DNA from 2 places in the Blautia sp. AF26-2 genome. Region 2 is predicted to be linked to the other one. Evidence: riboswitches for the same ligand, from Rfam matches in the RefSeq annotation. Region 2 holds a riboswitch; the other holds the start of a gene.

Region 1 (7,663 bases), on a different contig from region 2:
TGCAGGAAGGACGACATCAGCGAGTTGAGCTGGGAAAACGGAAGCATGATGGCAAACATCATAAAATAGAGCGTGGCATTCCGCCGGATCTCCTGCGCACCGCCGAGCCACCCCGGCAGCGGATGACTGATCAGAAGCCCGATCAGGCACAAAACAGCCGACACAACAAGCGCGGACGCGATGCCATGCCGCACAACATCCCTTGCCTTCTTGTCATGATTTCCCCCGATCTGATGCGCTACCTGAACAGAAAAACCGGCTGAAACCGCATAAATCGTACCGCTGAGGAGCCACGTCGTCGACGAAACCAGCCCGATCGCCGCCGAAGCATTCGCCCCAAGCGCGCCGACCATCGCGGAATCAATGTATTGCATCGCAATCGTAGTAATCTGTGTAAGAATCGCAGGCAGACTTAATCGCCCGACCTGCTGAATCTGCGGTTTCAGTTCAGTCCAGCTTATTCTATTCATCATTTTCTCCAGAACATGTATTTTATCGTATGGTTTTTCTTAAGAATGTAAAGATAAATGCGTATTTTACGCTAACATGTTTTGAAGAAAGTGTCAATCAAAAACGAGGTTTAATTTGACTTTTTTCTATGCGTATTAGGCATAGGGGCGGAGAGGATTCGAATTTAATTTTCCGGCGGAAGGTTGTTCTTCACAGTGGGGTTCGCCTGGGTCGTGTTGGTTGCAGTCAGCAGGGAATCTGTCGGGGCGACCGGGCTCATGAGGACGCGGCCGGTTCCGCGGTAGACGTTGACGAGGCCTTCACCGCTGACGGCGGAGCCGACGAGGGTTCCGGTGGAGCGCTCTACGGTGAAATCAAGGTTGGAGGACCAGCAGACGGCGAGGTTTCCATCGATTTTCAGTTCGTCGTTTTCGAGTTCGACTTCGATCAGCTCGTCCTCAGGTACGTTGCTTTCGAGGGCAACGGCGCCTCTGCCGACGAGGCTCAGATTGAAGAAGCCTTCGCCGCCGAGGACAGCGGAGGAAATGCTCTTGCGGGCGGTCAGTTTGGTTTTGACTCTGCCGTCGCAGGCGAGGAACATGCCGTCCTCAATCGTCATTCCGAGGGAGCCCCATTTCTCGACATCCACAAGAATGATGTATTTGTAGGTCGGTTCCAGCACGAGATATCCGTCGCCAACGTACTCCGGTTTTACGGCAGATTCCTTTGTCATGGCGCCTTTGATGGCCTTTCCGAACAGGTCGCCGATCCCTTTGATTCCGGCGGTCGCCTGTACATGGCCGCCCATCCACTGCATCGCACCGGACTGGATAATCGCGGAGTGCTCCTTGTCCAGTTCAATGACAACCTGGCGGCGGCGCACATTCATTTTGCTCATGTAATACTCCTCCATGGCAGTCATCGGCGAGACGCTGGAATCCTGGAGATATTCCATGACGTGGAAATTTTCGATGGACTTGGTGAATTTCCGGTTTTCGTTTTCGAGATTTAAAATTTTCATAGGCACGTTCCTTTCTTTCATTAAGAAGAAAAATAGTGATCCGTCTTGTTTCTTTTATTATACAGGAAAGAAAGCAAAGAGCACAGAAAAATTTAGAAAAAAAGGAAATCTGGAAATCATGTTGTCCATTTTTCAGCGGAGTGATAAGATAAAGTTCAGAAAACGCAAGCAGTACGGTCAGAGGAGGAATTTATTATGAGTACAATTACTGTCAGAGATGCAAAAATAGAGGATGCCGCACGCATTCTGGAGATTTATGCTTATTATGTAGAATACACCGTCATTTCTTTCGAGTGGGACGTGCCGTCTCTGGAAGAATTTGAGAACCGCATGCGTGATATCATGAAAAAATATCCATACCTCGTCATCGAGCAGGATGGAAAAATCGAAGGTTATGCATACGCACATGCCTTTGTCGGCCGCGCCGCATACGACTGGTCGAGCGAGCTGACCATTTATCTCGATCCCAATGCAAGAAAAGGAGGCCTTGGCCGGAGACTGTATGAAGAGCTGGCGGACCGCCTGAAAAAAATGGGCATTCTGAACCTCTACGCCTGCATCGGCTATCCGCAAGTCGAGGATGAATATCTGACGAAAAACAGCGCCGAGTTCCATGCACATCTCGGATTCGAACTCGTGGGAACCTTCCACAACTGCGGCTACAAATTCGACCGCTGGTATGATATGGTCTGGATGGAAAAAATCATCGGCGAGCCGCATGCGGGACAGCCGGCAGTAAAATCATATAGTGAGATAAAAGAATGAGCACAATAACAACGTATACAAGAAAACATTTTGACCCTGTGCATCCCGCCCCGGAACTGCTCTGTGTGGAGGATTTTGCGCATGCGCTGCCGATGGTCTGCCGCGGAAACGGCCATGTGACGACGTTTTGGTCAGTGGGAGAGCACTGCATCTGCTGTGCGAAAGAGGCTGCCGCGCGCGGCTATTCCCGGCGGCTGGTGCTGGCGTGTCTTCTGCATGACGCGAGCGAGTGTTACATGTCGGATGTGCCGAGGCCATTAAAACAGGAAATGCCGCGGTACCGCGAGATCGAGGACCATCTGCTTTCGGTGATTTATGAGAAATATCTTGGCAGTGATCTGACGGCGGAGGAGCAGCGGATGATGAAACAGATCGACAATGATCTGCTGTGGTACGATCTGACAAATCTGCTGGAGGAACCGCAGGCGGGGGATGCGCCGAAACTTCACATCACGCTGGACTACACGGTGCGGCCGTTTGCTGCGGTGGAACAGGAGTATCTGGAATTATTCGAACAGTATTGGGAGACGGGCGATGAGAGAGGATAAAAACGAAAACCGCTGGGACAAGCTGCTGCAGATCCACACAATGGGGCGGGACGACAGCCGGTCGGATCTGTACCGGTATCCGTATGAGCCGACCCCATACTGCGTGCTGGAGCGGATGGCAAACACAGGGATGATCCGAAAGGGAAATACGCTGCTCGATTACGGATGCGGAAAGGGCCGCGTAGATTTCTTCTTATCGGCGCAGACCCGGTGCCAGTCCATCGGTGTGGAGTATGATGACCGGATTTATGCGAAGGCAATGGAAAACAAAAAGGCGGCGGCCTCTGGTGCGCGGACGGAGTTTGTGCTGGAGAGCGCCGAAAATTTTCCCGTTCCTGCGGAAGTGGACCGGGTGTATTTTTTTAACCCGTTTTCGCTTGAAATCTTAAGAAAAGCGATGACAAGACTGCTGGAATCGTACTACGAAAATCCGCGGGAGATCCAGTTGTTTTTCTATTACCCGTCGGATGCTTATATCTCGTATCTGATGACGGTGCCGGAACTGGAATTTCTCGATGAGATCGACTGTATGGATCTGTTTCCGGGCGGGGACAGCCGGGAGCGGGTTGTGATTTTTACGATAGCAGAGTAAGGGGGATTTTTAAATGAAATATCAGGTAGTGCGGATCGACGAAGACATCGATTTCGGCTGCGAGGAACGCAGCGCCGATGAGCCTGTCATGGCAGTTGTTGTGTTACAGGATGAAAACGGGAACGAATCGCGCATCCGCCAGGAGGATCAGATGCTGTATGACCGGAACATCGAGGAGGGCGATACCGTCATTCTGAATGAAAACGGCGAATTGCGAAAAGAACTCTCCGGTGATTGGACGCAGAACTGTGATTCGAAAAATGTAGATACGACAAAATTCGTCAACATGATGCAGGCCGTCAAAGCCGGAAAACAGATCGACTGGATCTGCCCGTTCTGCGGCGGAAAAGTAGAACGACTGGAGCAGGAAGGCGGAAAAACCGTGATCGGATGCACATCGTGCGATATGCGGATTCAAATAGAAAATTAAACGATTTCGGCCTTTAAGGCCGAAAGAGAAAGGAAACACAAATGGTAAAACCAATTATGAGAGACGTTCTCTTCCTCGGACAGAAATCCATCCCGGCGACAGAGGAAGATCTGCAGGTGGGAAGAGATCTGCAGGACACACTGGCAGCAAACCGCGAGTATTTTTACCGGGACGAAAAAATCGACTGGGAGAATCTCAAATAAATCAGGACAAATTTCGAAAATATAAAATTTTTGTAAAATAATGTCGAAAAAACGATTGACAAGTGGCGAAAAGAAACATATGATAATACCTGTCAATATACATATTCGGCAATAGAGGCGCGAAGGCTAAGAGTAGCTGTCCTGAGACAACGGGGTCTGGGACGGGCAGGGAAAGGAGCATTCGCCGAAACGGGGCAGTTCCCGAAAAACTGTCTGCGTTGGGGTACAGTCGAACAGGCTGTGCACTCTCACCGTACTGGTGGAGGAGCTATTGCTTCATGAACGTAGATTTAATGGAGCAGTGGTGAAGACCGCTGCTCTTTTTATTGTACTGCAGTTGGAACCGTGACAAAAGGTTCCAGGGGTGGAAATCTGTTTGGTTGGAGAACGAAAGACGAAACGGGTGTTACAGGATACGTCTGAAGAAAACTGTTGCCGGAAAAGAAAAAAGGGAGGATTTTGACATGATAGCATTTCTTAACTGGCTGGACGGTGTCCTTTGGGGCGTGCCGCTGATCGCGCTGATGATTCTGACCGGTCTGTACTTTACCGTTCGTTCTGGATTTTTCCAGTTCCGTCACTTTGGCTGGATTATGAAGAGAACCGGCGGAAAACTGTTCCAGAAAGAAGACAAAGCAAGTGAAGGAAAGGGTATGCTTTCCTCGTTTGAGGCGATTTCGACCGCTATCGGCGGTACCGTAGGATTCGGTAATATCGCCGGTGTTGCAACTGCAGTTGCAGCAGGTGGCCCGGGAGCCATTATGTGGATGTGGCTTTCGTCTCTGCTTGGTATGATATTAAAACAGGTTGAGGTTACCCTCGGCTGCTACTACCGTCACACCAACGAAAAAGGTGAGTACTACGGCGGTCCGACTTACTACATGGAGTGCGGACTTGGCGAGGAGCGCCACTGGGGCAAGCTGTGGCTGATCCCGGCGCTCATCTTCGGCATCGGTATTTTCTCCACCTTCTTCGTAACCTCTTCCAACCTGACCGCATCTCAGGTCGTAGCCGGTGCGTTCGGTATTGAGAATATCAATCTTGGAAGCTTCAAAGTAGAAGGCGTTATCGTGATGGGCGTTCTGCTCTGCATTCTGACCTATGTCGTTACAAGCGGCGGTACGAAGAAAATCGCAAGTCTGTTCAGCAAGCTCGTTCCATTTATGAGCGTTCTTTATATCTTGATGGGAATTGGCATGATCATCATCAACATCAACCGCGTTCCTGGCGTATTTGCAGCCATCGTAACAAACGCATTTACCGGAACAGCAGCGATCGGCGGTTTTGCCGGCTGCGCAGTCAGCGAGATTATCCGTGTGGGTATGGCGCGTTCCGTATACTCCAATGAGGCTGGATGGGGTACTTCTCCAATGATCCATGCTTCCGCAAAAACACCGCATCCGGTAGAGCAGGGTCTGTGGGGATCTTTCGAGGTATTCTTTGATACCATGGTTATCTGTACGATCACCGCACTTTCCGTTATCTTAAGCGGAAACTGGACCGACGGAACGAACGGCGGAACACTTGCTTTAAGTGCATTTGCAAGCGGATTCGGCAAATTTGGAAGCATCCTTCTGGCAGTCATCATGGTCATTTTCACTGTGACGACTTCCGGCGGATGGTTCACCTACTATCTGGCAATTCTGGAGCATCTGTATAAAAAAGAAGGCAAGATGAAAGATATCGTCATGAAAATCTTCTACGCAGTCCGCGCTCTGCCGGGCGTACTGTGGACGATCTATCTGGTAAAGACCAACAACCAGGGCTTTATCTGGACTGTCGTTGATATCACATCTGCGATCCCGACCTTCGTCAACGTAGCAGTGATCCTGATTCTCTCGAACCAGTATTTCAAACTGCTGAAAGACTACAAAGCAAGAAACTTCGGCCAGGGCACGGTAGACAAGAACGCCTGCCTGTTCTACGAAGAGAAAACGAAATAAAAAATATTCAAAAGCGAATCCAGACACGCAAGAGAATAGCGTGTCTGAATTTGTATATTGCGCAAATGGGCAGAAAAGAATAGAATCAAATTTAGATGACAGTAGGAGGATAATGATATGAAAACAATTTACAAAAACGGAGCTGTCTACACCGGAAAACTGCCGCTTGTCGAAGCGTTTGCAGTAGAAGACGGCAAATTTGTTTTCGCCGGAAGCAGCGCAGAGGCAGATGCCCTTGCAGCAGCCGGCGACAAAGTTGTAGACCTCGGCGGAAAATTCGTCTGCAGCGGTTTTAACGACAGCCATATGCACCTTTTAAATTACGGAAGCTCCCTGCTGAAAGCGCAGCTTGCCGCACATACCGAAAGCCTGGAAGATATGCTCGCCTGCCTCGACACCTTCCAGAAAGAGCATCCGCGAAAAGACGGCGCATGGCTGATGGGCCGCGGCTGGAATCAGGATTACTTCACGGACGTGGACCGCATGCCGAACCGCTACGATCTTGACCGCGTATCAACTGAAGTTCCGATCTGCGCGACGAGAGCGTGCGGCCACTGCCTCGTAGTCAACAGCAAAGCACTGGAACTCCTCGGCGTCACCGCAGATACCCCGCAGCCGGAGGGCGGAGAGATCGGTATGGAAAACGGTGAGCCGGACGGAAGATTCTTCGACAATGCAATGGAACCGGTTTACGACAGCATTCCGGTGCCGAGCAAAGAGGAAATCAAAGATATGATCCGCAGCGCCTGCAAAGCCCTGAACAGCTACGGCGTCACCAGCAGCCAGAGTGATGATTACTGCGTTTACCGCGCCGTTCCGTGGCAGACCGTCAACGAAGCATACAAAGAACTCGAGGATTCCGGCGAGCTGACCGTCCGCGTTTACGAGCAGAGCAACTTTACTGATCTGGAATCCTTAAAAGGTTTCGTTGAGGCTGGAAATGTGACCGGCATCGGCACAGACCGCTTTAAAATCGGACCACTGAAAATGCTCGGCGACGGCGCACTCGGTGCGAGAACAGCATTCCTCAGTCGCCCATACGCAGACGACCCGTCCACCTGCGGAATCCCGGTATTCACCCAGGAAACCATGGATGAGATGATCGGCTACGCCAATGCACACGGCATGCAGGCTGCAGTTCACACGATCGGTGATGCGTGCCTCGACCGCGTGTTAAGTGCCTATGAAAAAGCCCTTGCTGAAAACCCGAGAGAAGATCACCGCCACGGCATCGTGCACTGCCAGATCACAAGAGCCGATCAGCTTGAAAAAATCGCGAAAATGCATCTTCACGTTTACGCACAGAGCATCTTCCTCGATTACGATAACCATATCGTAGAGGAGCGCGTCGGCAAAGAGCTTGCGAGCACAAGCTACAGCTGGAAGGCGCTGATGAACAACGGCGTCTCCGTCAGCAACGGAACTGACTGCCCGGTAGAGCTGCCGGATGCCCTCGCCTGCATGCAGTGCGCTGTCACAAGAACAACGCTGCGCGACCATGTCGGCCCGTACCTGCCGGATCAGAAATTCACCGTACAGGAAGCACTCGACAGTTACACGATCCGCAGCGCCGAGGCAAGTTTCGAGGAGAACGTGAAAGGCCAGATCGCAGAAGGCATGATGGCAGACTTCGTCGTACTGGGTCAGAATCCGTTTGAGGTGGATGAGAGCACGATCAAAGACATTCCGGTGTGCCGGACGTATCTTGCCG
Region 2 (7,663 bases):
TTCAGGATACCAGTTCCTTTGGTGGAGGTCATGAAGATTCCACGGAAACCAATCAGGCCTCGTGCCGGGATTTCGAACTCCAGACGGGTGGAACCATCGCTTGCGCGGCTCATGCCGTGAAGCTCGCCTTTACGCTCGCTGAGGAGCTGGATGACAGTACCGGAGAACTCGTCCGGAACGTCAACGTATGCGATTTCCATTGGCTCGAGTTTGCGTCCGCGCTCGTCCTCTTTGTAGATAACCTCTGCCTTACTTACTGCGAACTCATATCCCTCACGGCGCATGTTTTCGATCAGGACGGACAGATGCAGCTCACCACGGCCGGAAACCTTGAAGCAGTCTGCGGAATCAGTCTCCTCGACGCGGAGAGAAACGTCAGTGTTCAGCTCACGCATCAGACGGTCACGCAGGTGGCGGGAAGTTACGTATTTACCTTCTTTACCGGCCAGCGGGCTGTCGTTTACGATGAAGTTCATGGAAATAGTCGGCTCGGAGATTTTCTGGAACGGGATGGAAACCGGGTTGTCCAGATCGCCGCAGAGAGTATCTCCGATGTGGATATCCGGGATACCGGAAACAGCAACGATAGAACCGATGCCTGCCTCAGTAACCTCTACTTTTTTCAGTCCGTCAAATTCATACAGTTTGCTGACCTTTACTTTTTTCTTCTTGGTCAGATCGTGGTGGTTGACCAGCATAACGTCCTGGTTCACGCGGATCGTTCCGTTTTCAACTTTGCCGACACCGATACGTCCAACGTATTCGTTGTAGTCGATGGTACTGATCAGAAGCTGTGTGCCAGCTTCCGGATCGCCGGTCGGAGCCGGGATGTATTTCAGAATGGTCTCGAACAGAGGTGTCATATCCTTCGGGGTGTCGTTCAGATCGAGTACGGCATGACCCAGCTTTGCGGATGCGTACAGGAACGGACAGTCAAGCTGCTCGTCGGATGCGTCGAGATCCATCAGAAGCTCAAGCACTTCGTCGATGACTTCGTCCGGGCGTGCCTCCGGGCGGTCGATTTTGTTGATGCAGACGATAACGGAAAGATTCAGCTCAAGTGCTTTTTTCAGCACGAATTTGGTCTGCGGCATAGCGCCCTCGAATGCGTCTACAACCAGAATAACGCCGTCTACCATTTTCAGAACTCGCTCAACCTCGCCGCCGAAGTCCGCATGGCCTGGGGTGTCGATGATGTTGATTTTCGTTCCTTTGTAGTAAACTGCTGTATTTTTGGAAAGAATGGTGATTCCACGCTCACGCTCGATATCGTTCGAGTCCATGACACGTTCCTGAACCTCCTGATTGGCACGGAAAACGCCACTCTGTTTCAGAAGCTCGTCTACCAGTGTAGTTTTACCATGATCGACATGGGCGATGATGGCAACGTTTCTTACATCTTCTCTCGTTGTTTTCATTTCTTCATTCCTCTTCCTATGGGTTGACCCTGCCGGGTTCAATTTTTCAAAATTTCAAGCCGGCCGGGAATGTTTATCACAGCACAAAGGCAGGTGCCTTGCCGTTTTGTCTCTGCTGGATGCCTGCCTATCTGAACTATTATAGCACAGAACAGAGAAAAAAAACAGGGAAGATGTGACATTTTTTGTATTGCAATGGTAGAAAATACGAAGCATGTGGTGCGGTTTTTACAGAAACATATACAAAAAATTGGGCAGAATGCTGATTTGAATAGAAATAAAAAAATCTGGAAAAAAGTGGTTCTGAAAAAGAAATGTGGTTCATACATTAGGATTATAGATCAGCAAAGTACCGATCAGAAATCAATATTCAGAAAGAAAAGACAAAGGAAGGGGATTTTCATTATGGCAGACAAGATGATTGAAAACAATCAGGTGGTTATCATGGGAGAGATTGTCTCCCCGTTTACATTCAGCCATCAGGTATTCGGAGAGGGCTTTTACCTCGTCGATGTGATGGTCAAGCGGTTGAGTGAATCGCAGGACATCATTCCGGTGATGGTCTCCGAGCGGCTGGTGGACGTATCACAGGATTACCAGGGTGAGTGGATCTGCATCAGCGGTCAGTTTCGGTCCTACAACCGCCACGAGGAGAAGAAGAACCGTCTGGTACTCTCCGTATTTGCGCGGGAATTAAGCTTCGTGGAGGAAGAGGACGATTCCGTCAAATCCAACCAGATTTACCTCGATGGATACATATGTAAACCGCCGGTCTACCGGAAAACACCTCTGGGAAGAGAGATCGCCGACCTTCTGATCGCGGTCAACCGTCCGTATGGAAAATCAGATTATATCCCGTGCATCTGCTGGGGACGGAATGCGCGGTATGCCTCTGCGTTTGCCGTGGGCGGCCACGTTCTCATCTGGGGACGGATCCAGAGCCGGGAATATATGAAGCGGCTGAGCGAGACGGAAATGGAAAAGCGGACCGCGTATGAGGTTTCGGTGAGCAAGCTGGAATATAGTGAGAGTTAAAGCGCGATCCGCTGTTGACAAGAAAATTTAATGATGCTATAGTAAAAGCAGAACTGAAGTGGATAGAGGTCGCATTACTTCAAGAGTACCTTTTCGGATGCCTCAGCAGCAAAAGAAGAAGAGGAAAAGGGAAGAATGCCGAAGGACATCCGGCGCTGAACCGGTATGCTCCTGGGCGCAGGTTGAAAAAATCTGCGACTGTCATCGAGAGATGGAGAGCTATCTGATCATAGATACTGCGTATGTGTGAATTTGGAGGCGATCTTATCTGGGATGAGGCGCCTCTTTTTTAAACGGAAAGTGAAATTTTCCGTGGGAGATAAGCTCCGGCGACTGATTTCTTATGGTTTTATCTGACACAACATACAGGAGGAAAAGAGAATGTCTATTTTTAAAGGTGCAGCTGTTGCAATTATCACACCGATGACCGAAACACAGGAAGTGAATTACGAAAAACTCGGAGAACTGATTGAGGAGCAGATCGCCGGCGGAACCGACGCCATCGTTATCTGCGGAACCACCGGTGAGGCTTCGACCCTGTCCCATGAGGAGCATCTGGATGCCATCAAATATACCGTGGAAAAAGTAAATCACAGAATCCCGGTAATTGCAGGAACCGGCTCCAACAGCACGGAGACAGCAATTTATCTGTCTCAGGAAGCAGAAAAATACGGCGTGGACGGACTTCTTCTCGTTTCTCCGTATTACAATAAAGCAACACAGAAGGGCCTGATTGCACACTTTACCGCAATCGCAGACAGCGTCAAAGTGCCGGTCATCCTTTACAACATTCAGGGCAGAACCGGCGTAAACATTGCACCGGAAACGATCGTCTATCTGTTCAACAACGTTGAGAATATCGTTGCAGTCAAAGAGGCTTCCGGAAACATTTCCCAGGTCGCAAAAATTATGCAGCTGACCGATGGAAAGATCGATCTGTACTCCGGAAACGACGATCAGGTTGTGCCGATCCTTTCCCTTGGCGGAAGCGGTGTAATCTCCGTTCTTTCCAACGTAGCACCGCGTGAGACCCACGACATGGTACAGAAATTCCTCGACGGCGATGTGGCCGGATCCAGAGAAATCCAGCTGAGAGCACTGCCGCTCATCGATGCGCTGTTCTGCGAAGTAAACCCGATTCCGGTAAAAGCAGCGCTGAACCTGATGGGCAAAGAGGTTGGCCCGCTTCGTCTGCCGCTGACCGAGATGGAGCCGCAGAACCAGGAGCGCCTGGCAAAGGCTATGAAAGATTTTGGAATCAAACTGGCTTAAGTTAAGAATACACGAAGTAAAGAAGGAAAAAGACAATGGTTAAAATTATTATGCATGGCTGCAACGGCCATATGGGACAGGTCATCACCGGCCTGGTAAAAGAAGATGCAAATGCAGAAATCATAGCCGGAATCGATATGAACGACAACGGCCAGAACGATTATCCGGTATTCAAAAGCCTGGCAGAATGCGATGTTCCGGCAGACGTAGTCGTTGACTTTTCTTCCTACAAGGCAGCCGACGCACTGCTCGATGCCTGCAAGGAGAAAAAACTTCCACTCGTCCTCTGCACCACAGGCCTCACCGAGGATCAGCTCAAAAAAGTGCAGGAGACCAGCAAAGAAATCCCGGTTCTCCGCTCTGCAAATATGTCCCTTGGTGTGAATACGCTGATGAAACTGGTACAGGCAGCTGCAAAAGTGCTTGCCGAAGCAGGCTTTGATATGGAGATCGTGGAGAAACACCACAAACTGAAATGCGACGCTCCAAGCGGAACCGCCATCGCCCTGGCAGACAGCCTGAACGCGGCAATGGACAACCAGTACCACTACGTATACGACAGAAGCCAGCGCCACGAGCAGCGTGACCCGAAAGAAATCGGAATCTCTGCTGTACGCGGCGGCACCATCGTCGGCGACCACGACGTCATCTTCGCAGGCCCGGACGAGGTTGTTACCCTGTCCCACAGAGCATATTCCAAAGGAGTTTTCGGAAAAGGAGCTGTAGAGGCTGCAAAATTCCTGGCTGGAAAACCGGCTGGCATGTATGACATGCAGGATGTCATTGCTGCGAAATAAGGCAGAAACAGGGAAAAAGTGAATAGAAACCAGAAAGTGCGCAACGAAAATGCGAAACGTTGCGCACTTTTTCTTTTCTTACAACGGGATTTTCGGAATTGAGGAAGTTATTTTGCAGAATATTTGGCAGAATACACAAGAAAAAATACGGAATATCAAAAGAGAACGTGAAAATCGCAAACGGTAATGGAAAAATCAATGCGCAACAAGGTAAAACGCTAAAGTTGCGCGTTTTGCACAAAAAATAGTAAAACAGTATATTTCGACAAGAAATATCTTATAAAAACTGCGAATTGTAAACAATATGCCGAAATGATATGATAATGGCACAAAGAAAAATAAAGAGTTGAGCAACAAAAAGTTGCGCAAACAAGAAAGGGAATGAGAAGATGAAAAAGAATGGTTGGAAAGGGTTTTGCAAAAAGCTCTACAAGTACCGGGTATTTCTTCTGATGCTTGCACCGGCAGTAATTTATACCCTGATTTTTTCCTACTACCCGATGACAGGAATTGTAATGGCATTCAAAAAATACTCCTACGCAGGAGGTATCTGGGGAAGCCCGTGGAACGGATTTGATAACTTCAAGTTCTTCTTTAAATCAGGACAGGCCGGACTCGTTACCAGAAATACCGTGCTGTATAATCTGGCATTTATTGTGATCAACACGACGATGCAGATTGCCGTTGCCGTGCTTCTGACCGAGATCCGCAACAAACATTACCGTAAGATCACACAGTCGCTGATGTTTCTGCCGTATTTCATTTCCTGGGTTATCGTAGGAGTTATGGCATTCAATATTTTCAGTTCCGACTACGGTTTTCTGAACCGACTGATTGAAACCTTCGGTGGAACACCAATCAAGTTTTACACGACACCAAAGGCATGGCCGTTTATCCTTGTCTTCTTTAATGTATGGAAGGGAATCGGATACGGTTCTGTTATGTACCTGGCAGCAATTATGGGAATTGACACTTCGATTTATGAAGCAGCCCGCATCGACGGAGCAAACGTGTTCCAGCGAATTTTCAAAGTAACAATCCCGATGATCATGCCGACCACAATCATCCTGCTTCTGCTATCCGTCGGAGGCATCTTCAAAGGAAACTTTGATATGTTCTACAACTTGGTTGGAAGTAACGGTCTTCTGTACAACTACACCGATGTAATTGATACCCTGACGTTCCGTGCCTTAATCAGCAGCAACGACTTCGGAATGTCCGCAGCTGTTGGTCTGTATCAGTCGGTACTGTGCTTTATCACTGTCGTAATCGTAAACAAACTGGTTGGTCTTTATGATAAAGACTACACCTTATTCTAGGAGGGATGAAAAGTGGGATCTTCCAGTCATACAAGTAAAATCAAAAGAGGAAAAGATGCGGTTGCACTTGATATCATCGCGTACGGATTCTGCGGAATCATCGCGCTGGTCTGCCTCGTTCCTTTCATCATGATCGTATCCGGCTCGTTTTCTTCGGAATCGGCCATTATCCAGAACGGTTTCAGCCTTCTGCCGCAGGATTTCAGCCTGGAGGCATACAAAACCGTATTTAAAGATCCTATGGTTGTCTTCCGCGCATACGGCACGACCATCGGTCTGACCATCGTCGGAACGGTACTTGGTCTGCTGCTGCAGACTATGACAGCTTATGTACTGTCACGTAAGGAGTTTGAGTGGAGAAATCAGTTTTCGTTTTTCTTCTACTTTACCACTTTGTTTTCCGGCGGTCTTGTTCCGTACTACGTACTGATGACACAGACCCTGAATCTGCGGGACAGCTACCTTGCACTGCTCCTTCCGCTGCTGTTCAGCGTATACAACCTTCTGATCATGAAGAGTTACATCGTGGGACTTCCGGATTCTCTGATTGAAGCGGCCAAGATTGATGGCTGCGGCGAGTTCCGTATTCTGTTCCGGATTGTAATGCCGCTGATCAAACCGGCACTTGCTACCGTGGGCCTCTTCATTGCACTGGCTTATTGGAATGACTGGTACAATGCGATGCTGTATATCAAAGACACGAACAAGTATCCGCTGCAGTATTTCCTGTATCAGCAGGTTAATGATATTGAGGCATATAAAAAGCTTCTTGCAAACAACGCCGCAGGCTCTGCCGTCAGCGCAATCTCATTGCCGACCCAGTCCCTGAAAATGGCACTTACCATTGTAGTAACCGGCCCGATCGTTCTGGCATATCCGCTGGTACAGAAATACTTTGTACAGGGTATCACAATCGGAGCAGTCAAAGGCTGATACAAATCATGTTAATTTAACTGAATCAAGTAAGTCCCCTGTTTCCATTGCGAAAAGCAATAAGCAGGCGGGTGGGGACTTGCTTGTATCAGGAGGAGTGCAAGCTCCTTCTGATAAACTGCGGAGCAGTTATTCGGTTATGAGCAAGTAGCAAAGCGGATTGCGAATATCCGCTTGAATTACACATTATATTTATGAAGGAGGTTCTTTATGAAAAAGAGCACAAAAAAACTGGTATCTGTATTACTTGCATCCGCAATGGCAGCCGGTATGCTGGCAGGATGCGGTTCCGGCAACGGAAAGGGAAGCACGGGCGACAGCAAAAGCAGCTCCGCAGCTTCCGGCACATCGGGAGACAACCTGAGTGCAGACACTTCGGAGCATGTCGATCTGACGATGTATCTGATCGGCGACCGTACCCCGGATTTTGATGAGGTTTACGCCAAAATCAATGAGATTCTGGAAGAGAAGCTGAACTGCTCTCTGAACGTAGAATTCCTTTCCTGGGGCGAGCATGACACGAAATATTCCCTGCTGTTCTCCTCACAGGAAGATTTTGACCTGATCTTTACCGCATCGAGCTGGTGCCATTACGAGCAGACCGTTTCCCTCGGCGGATTTGCACCGCTTTCTGAGGACTTTATCAAAACGTATGCACCGGATATCTGGGAGGTTGTTCCGGAAATGGCATGGGAGCAGGCAAAGATTGACGGACAAATCTACATGGTTCCGAGCTATGCCAACGAGTTTGGTCAGGAAGTTCTGGCAGTGCGCGGTGACCTGATGGAAAAATACGGTATGGATGATATTACATCCTGGGATGACCTGATGAAGTTCTACAAAGCATGTGCAGCAGACGGTATCTATGCAAGTCAGGGCGGACCGTGGT

What was found. A riboswitch is a leader RNA that binds a small molecule or an ion and turns the genes downstream of it on or off. The one in region 2 is predicted to bind lysine.
Region 1: another riboswitch for lysine. It lies ahead of DWY63_RS17415 (alanine/glycine:cation symporter family protein); the one in region 2 lies ahead of dapA (4-hydroxy-tetrahydrodipicolinate synthase).

Annotation. Positions count from the first base shown of each region.
Region 1 is NZ_QTWD01000019.1:23,124-30,786, reverse strand. It holds gene DWY63_RS17450 (MATE family efflux transporter) at 1-473, opposite strand, end outside; gene DWY63_RS17445 (AIM24 family protein) at 635-1,471, opposite strand; gene DWY63_RS17440 (GNAT family N-acetyltransferase) at 1,667-2,236, shown strand; gene DWY63_RS17435 (hypothetical protein) at 2,233-2,784, shown strand; gene DWY63_RS17430 (class I SAM-dependent methyltransferase) at 2,771-3,376, shown strand; gene DWY63_RS18235 (hypothetical protein) at 3,390-3,806, shown strand; partial or broken gene DWY63_RS17420 (peptide deformylase) at 3,848-3,964, shown strand; lysine riboswitch at 4,114-4,288, shown strand; gene DWY63_RS17415 (alanine/glycine:cation symporter family protein) at 4,474-5,952, shown strand; gene DWY63_RS17410 (amidohydrolase) at 6,070-7,663, shown strand, end outside.
Region 2 is NZ_QTWD01000002.1:114,868-122,530, forward strand. It holds gene typA (translational GTPase TypA) at 1-1,418, opposite strand, end outside; gene DWY63_RS03345 (single-stranded DNA-binding protein) at 1,824-2,453, shown strand; lysine riboswitch at 2,509-2,683, shown strand; gene dapA (4-hydroxy-tetrahydrodipicolinate synthase) at 2,835-3,725, shown strand; gene dapB (4-hydroxy-tetrahydrodipicolinate reductase) at 3,761-4,522, shown strand; gene DWY63_RS03360 (ABC transporter permease) at 4,912-5,841, shown strand; gene DWY63_RS03365 (carbohydrate ABC transporter permease) at 5,854-6,774, shown strand; gene DWY63_RS03370 (ABC transporter substrate-binding protein) at 6,985-7,663, shown strand, end outside.